2 regions of the Marinobacter lacisalsi genome follow, and region 1 is predicted to be linked to the other one. Evidence: predicted binding sites of a transcription regulator. Region 1 holds the regulator's gene; the other holds the start of a gene.
The links. Region 1 encodes LexA, which represses DNA repair genes until DNA is damaged. Its sites were predicted from a motif close to CTGTNTNNNNANACAG; they were not measured.

Region 1 (6,953 bases):
CCGCTATCACCAGGAAAAACAGGCCATGCCGACATCGCCGGAAGACCTGATTGCCCTGATCCCAGGCACACCGGACGCCGAGATGCTGGCCGAGGTATCCCGAGAACCGGGTAGCTGGTGGCAACATCTGGAGCAGCTGGCGCTGTCCCAGAGCCAGCCGCCAAAGCAGCAGAAGACGGTATCGGAAGAAAACATTATTGCGGTATCGGCTGCCTCAGGCCCCGACCGTTCCGCGGAGGGCCTGCTTGAGACACTGGCAGCCATGAAATCATTTGTTACTGACCTGGGTGAACGACACGCCGAGTGGTAACTCGTCACCCACGCCTGAAGTAAGGATTCTATGTCACCTTCATTCTTTGAAATCGTACAACTGAGCGACGGCGACTACGCCCTCAAGCGCGTGGACGACGATTCCGCACCGCTGGTCCGGATCTCTTTTTCCCAGGAAGCCCGGGAGATGATGGAAAACCGGGATATGACCGTGGCCAGATCCATGATCGATGCTGGCATTCAGGCGGTGGGACAGATCAACGACGCCGTCGAGTGGGAAGAAGCCGACCTGGAAGACTTCGAGCCCCAGGCTCACCACACACTTCACTGACCGGATGCGGGATTGTTTCCGGGCCCCTTCAACAGCTGGTGTCCGGGACTATGACGCAACCACCCGGTAGGCACACAGAGTCAGTCGTCAGGCAACGCGATCAGCGCGTCCTGAGAATGACCCCGTGGCTTTGCCCCCTGGCCGACGCCTGCTCCAGCGCACCAAAAGCCCTGCTGGACAGGCGACTGGTCCACATCACGACGGCATGGCAGGTACCCGCACCCAGGGCTCTCTCAGCCAGTTCATAGGCCGAATAATCCCGGGTCGAGCGCAACACCAGCAGCTCACTGGCCACGATGCCATGCATGGTCTGCCACTTGCTGACCAGCTCCTGCGGCGGATCAATCCACGCCAGCCAGCGACGCTCCCGATTCAACTGCGTCAGCATAGGCAGCAGCAACTGGAAATTCTCCACCTGGCCCGGCGGCATGATCACTTCCGTGACATTGCCCCGACGGTCTTCCGCTTCGGTGTGGTTGTCGTCGCCCTTGCGTGCCACGTCATAACCGGGCCGGCAAGCCGGTAACGCTTCCGCTGGCTGCCGCCGGACCGATGCTGCCGGCTCTGGGGCCAGTGCCGTGGCGGCGGCTGTTGCTGCCCCGGCATTCATGCTCAAACCCAACTGTTCCATGACTTCCTCCCAAATTTACTGCTGGCGACACCTTGTTGTCCGCCTGGCTGCCCTGTGTTTCGTCTGGTCAATTCGTCAGCCAGGTGGGACACTAGTGCACCTTTTGAAGATCGGAACGGCGAATCACGCCAACCCCGAGCCCCTCGATCACCAGTTCCTGCTCTTGCAGGTCTACCACAATGGGGTCAAACTCCTCGTTCTCGGCCATCAGGCGAACCTCGGCGCCTTCACGGCGGAACCGCTTCACCGTCACTTCCTCGCCCACCCGGGCCACCACCACCTGGCCGTTGTGAACGTCCTGGGTGCGATGGACCGCCAGCAGGTCGCCGTCCAGAATGCCGATGTCCTTCATGCTCATACCGCGCACCCGCAGGAGGTAATCCGCTGACGGGGTGAAGAATTCCGGTTTGAGGGTGCAGTAATCCTCAATATTTTCCTGGGCCAGAATGGGATTACCCGCTGCTACCTGACCGATAACCGGCAGGCCGGGATCTTCCTCGACCTCTGGCAGCCGGATACCCCGGCTGGTGCCGGGCACCATCTCGATGGCCCCCTTGCGGGCCAGTGCGCGAAGATGCTCCTCAGCCGCATTGGCGGACCGGAAGCCCAGCTCCAGGGCGATTTCCGCCCGGGTGGGCGGATAACCGGTTTCATCCACGTAACGACGGATGATGTCCAGTACCTGGCTCTGTCTTGCTGTCAGTTTCATCGCTTTCTCTCTCCTGTGGCCCTGTGGCCGTTCCCTGCCCCGGCCTTTTTCCGGCACAATGGCTGAACAAGGTCGTCTGCCGATGCTGGGGTTATATACAGTAACTCAAACTTTATACAGTATTTTATCCAGTGTAAACCCCGGCATGCTCAAAATGACACGGCGGTGCCGAAAAACGCTCTCGTCAATCAACCTGTTACATTGGCGCCATACCTGGCGCCAACTCATTTGCCTTAACCGATACCAGGGGGAATCACACCCATGCCCAAACGCTGCCGGATGCCCGACGTCATGACCACCCGGGAGGGAGATACTCGCAGGGTGGGTGTCGAGATCGAGATATCGGGCCTGGGGTATGAAGAGCTGGTATCGCTCACTGCACGCATCCTGGAGGGCGCCGCCAGCAGTACCGGTCGTTACGTCAGCAGGGTGGAAACCGCCCTTGGCGAGTTTACCGTTGAACTGGACTCCGCCCCCATCAAGGATCTGGACCTTCAGGACGAGCGGGTGCCGGAGTCCCTGCGGGAACTCGGCGGCCATGCCATGGACATGATCGACTATGCCGCTGAGCGACTGGTGCCCCTCGAGATCATCTCGCCGCCGGTGCCCTTTGACCAGCTGGAGGCCATCGAAACGCTTTCTGACCAGCTGCGGGAAGCCGGCGCCGTGGGCAGCCGGGAAGCCATGGTCTATGCGTTCGGCCTGCAGCTCAACCCCGAGCTGCCCGATCTCGAAGCCGATACCCTGCGGCGCTACCTGCAGACCTTTGCCGCGCTGTATGACTGGCTGAAAAGCCGGCATCAACTGGACTTCAGCCGTAAGCTGACCACCTATATCGAACCCTGGGCCGGCCGGTATGTTGATCGTCTGGTGGCAGCGGACTACTCACCGGACCTTGAAGGCCTGATGCGCGATTACCTGGAAGACAACCCCACCCGCAACCGGGCGCTGGACCTGCTTCCATTATTTGCGCACCTGGATCCGGCCTTACTGGCCGAGTACGTCGATGACCCGCGGATCAAGTCCAGGCCAACCCTGCACTACCGCCTGCCCGACTGCGATATAGACAACCCCCGCTGGCATTTCTCCACGGTCTGGAACGACTGGGTGATCCTGGAGCAGATCGTGGCCCACCCCGCCCACCATCGGGAACTGAACGACCTGTTCCGGGAAAGCCGCACGCTGTTGTCCTTCCGCAACCTGACCAGTACGTGGCGCACCCGTTGCCACCAGTGGCTGGAGAACCGGGGCTATGTCTGAACGGATGATCGATGAGGAAGCCAAGGTTCCCGGCATCACCATTGGCATCAGCAGCCCGTCCCGCTGGCGCACCTCCGACCGGCTGATCAGCCTTGGTCTGAGACTGTATGGCGCACGCCCCTATTTCATTCGCCCGGGCAGCGAGGTGGATGTGTCACTGCTTGATGGCATCCTGCTGTCCGGCGGAACCCACATTCATCCCGATCTGTATGACCAGGGCGAACAGGTCAAGGCGCGTTACAACCACCACCGTGATCAGACCGACCAGAGACTCCTGCAGGAGGCGGAGCGGCTGCACCTGCCGGTGTTCGGCATCTGCCGGGGCGCCCAGCTGATCAATGTGTTCCGGGGCGGCACCCTGTGCCAGGACGTCACGCCACTACGCGTACATACCCGTCACCGGCCCTTGCTGCTGCCGCTGCAAAGTGTGCGCATCGTGGCACCGACCCGTCTCGGCCGGATCCTGCGATCACCACGGATCGGTGCCAACCGTATCCACAGCCAGGCCATCAAACGGCTGGGCCGTGGGCTGCGGGTCAGCGCCCTGGACAACGACCTGTTTGTCCAGGCCATCGAGAACACCCATGGCCAGTGGCTGATGGGCGTGCAGTGGCATCCTGAATACCTGCTTTACCATAGTGCCCATCGACGAATCTTCGCTGACTTTGTGCGTACCGCGGAACAACTGAAACTGGCCCGACTGACCCGGGAGGATGTACCCGAGAAACCGGACCAGCCATGACACCAGAAGGAGAGAAAGGATGACCAATTCCCTGACACGCCTGCTTTGCGGACCTGCCCTGATCGCCCTGATCGCCATGCCGACAGGGCATGCCCTGGCCGCCCCGGCGGAAGTCAGCCTGTCTGGCGAGGGGCAGGTCCGCTATGTACCGGACAGCGCCCGGCTCAACTTCACCGTGAGTGCCGAGAATACAGACTCCGACCAGGCCCTCAGTAAAGTGCGGGCGGTGATGGAACAATGGCGGGAGAGCATTGCAGAGATCCGTAGTGAGCTGGTGGACTACAGCGATGCCTCTGCCCACCTGTACCAGCGCCAGCGTTACCCACAGCGGGACAATGGCGACTCAGGCGAGCCCAGGACCATCGCTGTCGCCAGCCAAGCCGTCAGTTTCGAGATCCATGACCTGAATCTGCTGAACCGGGTGCTGACCAAAGCCCAGAATCTGGGCATGAACTACAACCTCAGCCAGCACCAGTTTTTCCATTCCAACGAAGAGACACTCCAACGCGAAGCCCTTGCCAAGGCCATCGCAAATGCCCGGGAGCGCTGCCAGTTTGCGGCGGAACAGCTGGATATGGACTGTGGTGAGATCAAATCACTCAATCTGCAATCATCCGGGGGCGGGCCCGTCCTGATGCGCATGCAGGAAAGTTCCGCCGTCGCGGATACGGTCAGCCAGGTCGGCCCCCGGGAGATCAGCGCCACGGTCCAGGCAACGTTTACCATGCGGTAACCCGAAGTACACAGGTGAGGCGGCTGGCTAGTGTCCCGTGCGGTTCATTAGCTGACCTACTGCGGGACACTAAAAATCCCGGTTGTAGAAGATATCCAGCGACGAGGCCAGCCCGCTTGCCGCCTCAATGTAGAAATACCGCCCCAGGTCGTAGCGGAGGGCCACGGTTGTGACAGGTTCGAACAGCCCCACACCGTAGCGGATACTCAGGTCTTCGGTCAGGTAACCGCTGGCCACGACGGCCGAATCCTCACCCGAGCCTTCCGCCTCCAGGGTCAGATCCTGTATGCCGAAAGCCTCGCCGATGCCTCTGGTCAGCCCGCTGGCCTGTTTCAGCCCCAGTGACAGTGCCATACGGCTGACCTGAGTCTGGTCGCCCTGGCTCTGCAGCGGGCGCCCAAGCACCAGGTACGAGAGGGCCTCATTCTGGGACATGGGCGGCTCTGAGAAGATGGTCGTCTCCGGCTCCTGGGCCGGGCCGGAAAGACGAATTCCGGCCAGCACGTCATCCACCCGACGGATGGCCTCAATGTCCACGTAGGGCTCACCGATGGGTCCCACAAACACCAGTCGCGCACGCCGCAGTTCCAGCTCCTGACCAAAGGCTGCATAGCGGCCATCGACCATCCGCAGTGCCCCCCGGGTATCCATCTGGTTACCGATCTGCAGCTCGCCTTTCAGTTCTCCGGTTACGCCAAACCCCTTGAAGGTCACTTCCTCTTCGCCCACGATCACCGTCACGTCCATGGCCAGTGCCAGTGGCGGCTCCTGTTCGGCCTCCGCGCCGACAATGACCTCGTCTTCCGAGACGCTCACCGCCTGCTCAGGCAGCTCGCGCACTTCAATGCTGCCACTGGGTATCGCCACCTGGCCGACGATGCTCAGTTCCCCGGCAATAAACCGGATCTCCAGATCCGGAGACACCGCCAGATCGGCATAGGGTTCGTAGTGCAGCGGCAACCGGTTCCCCTTCAGGGTTATGGTGACCCGCGGATCACCCGTCCAGTCCACGTTGCCGCCAATTTCTCCGGTGCCGGTGCCATTGCTCTGCCAGTTGCCTTCGAGATCCGCCTGGCTGCCATTGAAGTTCACCTGCAGGGTGAGGTCCTGAATGGGTACGGGCACTCTCTCATCCACCAGCAGCCCGTTGGCAAGCCTGAGTTGACCATACACCTGCGGCGCCAGCAAAGGGCCTTCCAGCCGCCCGGAACCGGCAACCTGTCCCTCCAGTTGCTCCAGGTCGAGCAGGGCACCCACCACGGCCAGGTCAAACCCCTCCAGACTGTAGGACCCGGTGGTTGGCCGGTCCGGTGCATTGGGGTCGACAGACAGGTCCACCGCCAGCGCCCCCACGTCCTGGCCATCCAGGCGCAGCTGTACATTTGCCGCTTTCGGTTCCATGTTCAGCGTGGCCGTCAGCGTTTCATAGTCCAGGGTCTGTTCTGTGTCGTCCATCGCCACCACCACGTCACCGGGGCCGGCACTGAGCCGGACCGTGCCCCGGGGGCCCTCTTCCGCCAACTCGACGTCCAGGGTGCCATTGATCATGGCAGTCCAGGTGACGTTTTCCGGCATCAGGGGCGCCAGGGTTGAGGCGGGAAGCTGGCTGATCTCCAGGTTCAGGGCCGTGTCCGGCAGCAGGGTCTGCTCCCCCGCGCACAGGGTACTATCCTGCCAGCGCCAGCAATGGGCGCCCACGGTGAGGGTCTGATCGACGTAGTTGATCGGTGCCGGGTTTTCCAGTTGCCAGGTCTGCTCCGGGCCAGTCAACGCCACCTCGCCACTGGCTAGTTGCCCCTGCCACTGGCCACCGTTAACGGATTGCCAGGCCCCAGCCAGAACCGCATCCACCACGGCCTCGGGATGTCGCACCGACAGCGTCAGGCGGTGATCGTCCAGGGTTCCCCCCAGGTCAGCCTGCAGCTGCTCCACCATCTGCCCTCCGGCCTTCAGGGACGAAGCCTCCAGCCGGGCATCCAGTGATTGCGACTTATCCAGCTGCGCATCCAGCGTCAGCGACCCGATACGGATCTGGTCCTGCCAGGCAACGCCGGTTGCAGACAGGTCAAGATTGCCACCGGGCAACCGGATGGGGCCATTCAGGTCAATGGTAGCGTCAATCTCCCCTGCCAGACCCGGGACAATGACACCGGGGTCAGGCAGCTCCAAGGTTCCCTGCACTGACAGCTGCCCGGACCCGGTCAGCGGGTCCTGCAGCTCACCCGAAGCGGTCAGCCGGTTGTTGCCGACGCTGGCAAGTACTTCAGGTATCTGCCA
Region 2 (6,953 bases), on a different contig from region 1:
CACCGATAACGGAGTTCGGAACCGTTTTCATCCCATGGAGGGAACCCTGTGCAAGCTCCGGCCAGCCATGTGCCTGCTCACATTTACATCTGGGACAATCGCGTACTCTACGCCGGCCCCAGCATTGAACCCCGATACCGCAACTATGGCAGTGCCGCCCTGGTGGTGGGTGTGGAAGGCAATCTACGGCTTCACCGGCAGACCCATGCCAACGAGGTGGTGGAGGCCCGCGCCTGCCTGATCAGACCTGGCCTGCCAGTCTGGCTCGAGAGTGACAGCCCGTCATTCATGGTGCTGTTTCTCGATCCGTTCCAGCATGACCTCAGGGCGCTGGCGAAAACGGCCGCCCATCAGGACTACGATATCTTCTGGTCACTGGCTGGCGAAGGGCAGCTGATTGACCTGGCCAGGTACATCCTGAAAGCATCTCCTGCTCCTCAGGCGATATTGGCAGGACTGGTCAAAGCGGGACTGCCGGATATCGACCGGCTGGATCCGGAAGGCGTCGACCCCAGGGTGGTCAAGGCCGTTGGCGTGCTCCGCGGGGGCCGCACGCAGAGCATCACCACGGAAGACCTGGCAGCTACCGTCAGCCTGTCTGTGCCCAGGGTCATCCAGCTGTTTCGCCAGTATCTGGGCATTTCCGCCGGCAAGTACCGCCAGTGGCATCGCCTGCACGCCACCACACTGGCCATTGGCCATGGCCAGACATTTACCCAGGCCTCGGTCGCATCGGGCTTTTCCGACCTGGCGCACTTTTCCAATACCTTTCACAGCATGATGGGCATCATGCCGTCCCGCCTGTTCCGGTCCAATGGGGGCGTCCGGTTCCATATCGACCCGCGGTTGTCTGCCCAGGGGTTCAGTGCACTGTCCGGAATCGATAGCGCTGTCTCCACAATGTGCTAGTTTTACTCCCAAGGCGTCTTTGAAAATGCCCCTTATAGCTTCTTTGCCAGGCATTCACACCTGACAATCCCATGGGAGAGCCCGAATATGCTGAGCCATCTGATTCTGAGCGTGGATTATTCCGACAACTGGGAGCAGGCCATTAAACAATTGCCTCCCCTGCTGGAACGGCTTGGGACCAGGAAATTGACTCTGACTTATGTGATTGAGCCCCATACCCGCAAGCACATTGAAGACAGTGATGAGGCCGTTGAAGGAAAACTCAGGGAACTGGCCCGGCAATACGCTGAAGAGTGGAAGGTAGAGACAGAATTCGAGGTCCGCCACGGCTTCGTGGCTTCCTGCATTCTGGAGCTGGCACGCCATCTGAAGGCGGATGGTGTTATCTGCTGCAGCACCCACCATTCCGCCGGTCGCGAACTGTTCATGGGCAACAACACCATGAATCTGGCCCGCATGACGAAACGGCCCCTGCTGATTCTGCCGGTGGAAGGCAAACCTTCCTCACCCCAGTCACCGGTTTTTCTGGCAACCGATGGTTCGGAGAACGCCGGACGTTGCGAAGACCTGTTCCGGGAACTGGTGAATGCTGGCCAGGAAGGGCGCGTGGTCTGGGTACGCCCGGATGATGCCCCTCCCGAAGCGGACCAGGTGGACAAACGGGTTCATGATATCGCCAACAGCAAGGCTTCGGTGCACGCCCGAATTCTCAACGGACACCCGGCCCGGGAACTGCTGAACCTGATTCAGGATAGCCAGCCGGCGCTGACACTGATTGGCAAGCGTGGCACCACGCCCGTGGAACAGCTCCCCCTTGGACACACGTCGGAAACCGTAGTGCGGGAGAGTCGTCACCCGGTGCTGCTGGTGCCTTGACCGTGAATGGAGCCGGCGCCAGAACTCTGGCACCGGCCAGATAGCCCTACCCCTCGAATAGCCTGTCCGTGCGCGCCGCCATGATGAAATCATTGCGATGCAAACCGCCAATCTTGTGGGTCCACCAGCGCACAGTCACCTTGCCGAACTCCAGCAGGAGGGCCGGATGGTGACCCTCCTCCTCAGCCAGGTCCGCCACCTTGTTGGTAAAGGCCTGGGCCTGGACGAAGTTCTTGAAACGGAATTCGCGGCGCAGCTGGGGAACACCCTCCACGTCGACAAGCTCCCAGTCGGGAACTTCTTTCAGCAGGGCTTTCTGCTCGTCTGCGTTGACGGTGGGGGCGTCAGCCCGGCAGGCCTCGCATTGCTGTTGTTCCAGTGCAGTCATAAGGATCTCCCTGTATCAGTGACTTCCATAACGTCAATTTTACGGTAACAGGTCAGTGCCATGGTTGAAATCCTGACGGGTTAATAATACTGTATATTTAAACAGTATTGGACAAAACCATGAGTGACCTGCTGAACACCCTGCTCGATGACGCCCGCCTGTGGCGAGGGCATCAACGGCACGCAACCACACCAACGCCGGAACAGACCGGCTTCGAGGCACTGGATAACCAGATCGACGGACTCGGATGGCCCCGGGGCGCCCTCAGTGAATGCCTGCTTGATGCGCCGGGCATCGGCGAACTGCAACTGGTACTGCCACTGCTCAGGCGAGTCACTACCCGTCAGCAGACGGTATTCTGGGTCAATCCTCCCCTGACGCCCTATGCTCCGGCCCTGGCCCGTGAAGGGGTTGACCTGGACCAGCTGGTGGTGGTGCAGACCGACGCCCATCCGGACCTGCTCTGGACCCTGGAAAACTGTCTGCGTTCCCCCGCCACTGGTCTGGTCATGGCCTGGCCGGACAGCCTGGCGGCACGGGATATCCGCCGGCTACAGCTGGCGGCCGAAGCTGGAGAGAGCAACTGCATTCTGTTCCAGACCCGGCGACAGGCCTGCCAGAGCTCACCCGCTGCCCTGCGCCTGGAACTGGAGCCGGACAATCAGCTGGGTTTGCGGATCAACATTCTCAAACGACGGGGTGGCTGGCCCGGTCAGGGCTGCACCCTGCCGCTACAAACACGGTCAGGGTGCACCGCCCCGGAAAGCGTCGCCACGGTTATTCGCGGGCCCTGGTCCGACGGACCAGACCCGGGGTAAATCATGATCTGGCTGTATCTCCACTTCCGACACCTGTTGCTGGACCATATCGCCCGCTCCCGGCAGGATCCGGCCCCCCTGGCCGTGTTATCCCAGGGTACGCGGCAGGTGCTGCAGGCCTGCCCCCGGGCCAGGCAACTGGGCGTACTTCCGGGTACGGCCCTGAAGACCGCCCTTAACCTGGCCCCGGAACTGGCCATGATCCACGCCGACGATACACGCCAGGCGGGCATCCTGGAGCAGCAGGCTCACTGGCTCTACCGCTATATGGATCGCATTACCCTGTACCCTCCGGACGGCCTGCTGGCAGAAGCCAGCAGCGTGCAGCGGCTGTACGGCGGCCTGGAACCGCTGCAACGGCAACTGCAGCATGCCCTGGAAGAACGGCAGCTGAACGCCACCATAACCACCGGCACCACGCCCCTGGCAGCCCGCCTGCTGGCCCGGGCCGGAATACACTGCTGTACCGGGGAGCACTCACACATGCACAGCCAGCTGGAGGCACTGACCCTGCCCCATGCCGGCTTTGACGACCGGACCCTGCAGCGCCTGACCCGCCTGGGTCTGACCACCCTGGGACAGGTCTTCCGCCTGCCTGCTACGGAACTTGCCCGTCGCCTGACACCGGAAACCCTTGCCTATGTACAGCGGGTACAGGGGCAACGCCCGGACCCCCAGGCCGTCTGGCGCCCTCCTCATTACTTCCTGCAGCGTGCCGACTTCGGCCTGCCCGTGGAGAAAACCCAGGGGTTGCTATTCGCCCTGCAGCGGATGCTGTCGGAACTGGAAAGTGACCTTCAGTGGCGCCAGCAGGACACGGACAGCCTGCTACTGGTATTACACCATTACCGACGGGAGCCCACCCGGCTGCGGGTACGCACCACCGGGCCGGAACACCGGGCGGACGCCTTTATCAACCTGCTCAGAATAAGGCTGGAGCAGCACCCCCTGCAGGCACCCGTGGAAACCCTGGAGCTGAAAGTTACCCGCTTCCTGGAGCGGCGGACAGCCAGCCATACGGATCTTCTGGGGGAAACCAGCGATCAGGGGGAAGCCTGGCACACCCTGGTCAGTCGCCTGCAGGCACGGCTGGGGGAATCTGCCCTGCGCCACCTCGCGCCAGCAGCCGACCACCGCCCCGAAAGAGCCTGGAGCGCCCGCAGTCTGACTGCCGGACTTCCCAGACACCCTGGCGGGGCAAGCCGACTGCCCCTGCGCCCCCTGTGGCTGCTGCCCCACCCCACGCCCCTGGAGACCACCCCGGAAGAATGGTTCAGCGGACCGGAGCGCATCAGTGGGGGCTGGTGGGACGGCGCCCGGGTACTACGGGACTACTATATCGCCCGCCTGCCCAGCGGCCAGTTGGCCTGGATCTACCGGGACAGCCAGCAAAGCTGGTTCGTTCATGGCTGGTTCGGATAACACAAGATGCCCATGGACTACGCCGAACTGCACTGCTTCAGCAATTTCACCTTCCTCACCGGAGCCTCTCACCCCCATGAGCTGGCAGAGCGGGCCCTGGAGCTGAAATACCAGGCCATAGCCATTACCGATGCCTGTTCCGTGGCCGGCATGCCCATGGCCTGGAAAGCACTGAAAGACAGCCCGGTAGCCCTGATTACCGGCAGCTACTTCGAACTGGAGCCAGCAGGCCCGGAACACTCCCCAGAGAGGTTGATCCTGCTGGCCCGCACCCATCAGGGTTATGGCCAGCTCTGCCAGCTGATCACTACCGCCCGGCGACGGGCCCCGAAAGGTCAATACCAGCTATTGCCGGAGGACCTGGAAAGCCATGCCCTGGATCACTGTCTCTGCCTGTGGCTGCCCCCGGCGCCGGAACAGACCGGTTTTAACGACGCACGACGTACCGGCGAATGGCTGCTGGGGCTGTTTCCAGGGAGCCTGTGGCTGGCCGCCAGCAGAACCCTGGAATCCGGCGAGGAGCAGGCCATCCAGCGCATCCGGGCCCTGTCCCAGCAGTTGGAGCGCCCCGTGGTGGCCACCGGCAATGTGCATATGCATTGCCGGCAACGCCAGCCCCTGCAGGATGTGCTGACTGCTATCCGTCATAACACCAGCCTGGAACAGGCCGGCCATCACCTGTTCCAGAATGGTGAACGCTATCTGCGACCGCTGCCCGTACTGAAGCGCCTGTTCCCCGAAGCCTGGCTGCAGGAAACCCTGGCCATTGCCGATCAATGCAGCTTCAGGCCCTCCGAACTCCGCTATCACTATCCCTCAGAACTGGTGCCCGCCGGGATGTCGCCCGCCAGCTGGCTGCAGGAATTGACTCGCCAGGGCGAGCAACGGCGTTTTCCGGAGGGTACCCCGCTTCGTGTCCAGGCCCTGATCCACAAGGAGCTGGCGCTGATCCATGAGATGGAGTACGAACATTACTTCCTCACCATTCACGATATTGTCAGTTTCGCCCGCAGCGAAGGCATCCTGTGCCAGGGGCGTGGCTCGGCTGCCAACTCGGCGGTGTGCTATTGCCTTGGGATCACGGAAGTGGACCCAAGCCAGATGGAACTGCTGTTTGAACGCTTCATCTCCAGGGACCGTGGCGAGCCCCCGGATATCGACGTGGATTTCGAACACGAGCGCCGCGAGGAAGTCATCCAGTACATCTACCAGCGTTATGGCCGTGAACGTGCCGCCCTGGCCGCCACGGTGATCCGATACCGGCCCCGTAGTGCCATCCGCGATGTGGGTAAGGCCCTGGGCTTTGACCCCGCCCAGGTGGAACAGTTGCTCAACGGCATTGACTGGCGCGACAGGGAAACCGACTGGCGAGGCCAGATCCTCGACAAGGGCCTGACCCGGCACAAGCGTGTCGCCAACCAGTTCTTCACCCTGGTGAATACCCTGCTGGGTTTCCCCCGCCACCTGTCCCAGCATGTAGGGGGCTTTGTGATCGGCTCGGGGCCATTGTCGGAACTGGTACCCACCGAAAATGCCGCCATGGAAGGTCGCACGGTGATCCAGTGGGACAAGGACGACCTGGAAAGCCTGGGGCTGATGAAGGTGGATGTGCTGGCCCTGGGCATGCTGACCGCCATTCGCAAGTCCCTGGCGTTGATCCCGGGGAGGAATGGCCAGCCCCTCGACATGCAGGACATTCCCCGGGAAGACGAAGAAACCTACAACATGCTGCAGACCGGTGACAGCATCGGCGTGTTCCAGGTCGAGTCCCGGGCCCAGATCAACATGCTGCCCCGGCTGAAACCGGAGAAGTTCTACGACCTGGTGATTGAAGTAGCCATTGTCCGGCCCGGTCCGATTCAGGGGGATATGGTGCACCCCTACCTCAAACGCAAGCATGGTCTTGAGAAAGTCACCTACCCCAACGACGACATCCGGGGCGTGCTGGAACGCACCCTGGGGGTGCCCATTTTTCAGGAGCAGGTGATCAAACTGGCCATGGTGGCCGCCGGTTTTACCGCTGGCGAAGCCGACAAGCTGCGCCGGGCCATGGCCGCCTGGAAGGCCCATGGAGACCTGACTCCCTTCCGGGACAAACTGATCAACGGCATGCTGGCCAGAGGCCACAGCGAAGACTTTGCCGAACGGCTGTACCTGCAGATCTGTGGCTTCGGCGGCTATGGCTTCCCGGAGTCCCACTCCGCCAGTTTTGCATTGCTGGTGTACGTATCTGCCTGGATCAAGCGTCATCATCCTGCGGCGTTCTATTGCGGATTGCTGAACAGCCAGCCCATGGGGTTCTACTCACCCTCCCAACTGATCCAGGACGCCCGCCGTCATGACGTCGTCGTGTTGCCGGCGGATGTAAACCACAGCCACTGGGACTACACCCTGGAGGGCCCCCAACAGCAGTTGCGTGTTGGCCTGCGCCAGATAAAAGGTCTCAACCGGCGAAGTGCCAATGCCCTGTGCCAACAGCGACCACCCGGGGGCTACCGCAGCATAAAGGAACTGCGCCAGCTCACCGCCCTGCCCCAGCG

Region 2: the regulator LexA is predicted to act here: its motif matches at 2,263-2,278, upstream of imuA (translesion DNA synthesis-associated protein ImuA).

The regions. Positions count from the first base shown of each region.
Region 1 covers NZ_JBHSDI010000058.1:15,621-22,573, forward strand. The annotation lists gene ACFOZ5_RS15965 (hypothetical protein) at 1-310, shown strand, start outside; gene ACFOZ5_RS15970 (hypothetical protein) at 341-601, shown strand; gene ACFOZ5_RS15975 (cell division inhibitor SulA) at 702-1,232, opposite strand; gene lexA (transcriptional repressor LexA) at 1,324-1,941, opposite strand; gene ACFOZ5_RS15985 (amidoligase family protein) at 2,203-3,201, shown strand; gene ACFOZ5_RS15990 (gamma-glutamyl-gamma-aminobutyrate hydrolase family protein) at 3,194-3,943, shown strand; gene ACFOZ5_RS15995 (SIMPL domain-containing protein) at 3,963-4,676, shown strand; gene ACFOZ5_RS16000 (translocation/assembly module TamB domain-containing protein) at 4,746-6,953, opposite strand, start outside.
Region 2 covers NZ_JBHSDI010000010.1:254,675-261,627, reverse strand. The annotation lists gene ACFOZ5_RS07065 (AraC family transcriptional regulator) at 49-909, shown strand; gene ACFOZ5_RS07060 (universal stress protein) at 997-1,785, shown strand; gene ACFOZ5_RS07055 (4a-hydroxytetrahydrobiopterin dehydratase) at 1,832-2,173, opposite strand; gene imuA (translesion DNA synthesis-associated protein ImuA) at 2,293-2,991, shown strand; gene ACFOZ5_RS07045 (Y-family DNA polymerase) at 2,995-4,413, shown strand; gene ACFOZ5_RS07040 (error-prone DNA polymerase) at 4,420-6,953, shown strand, end outside.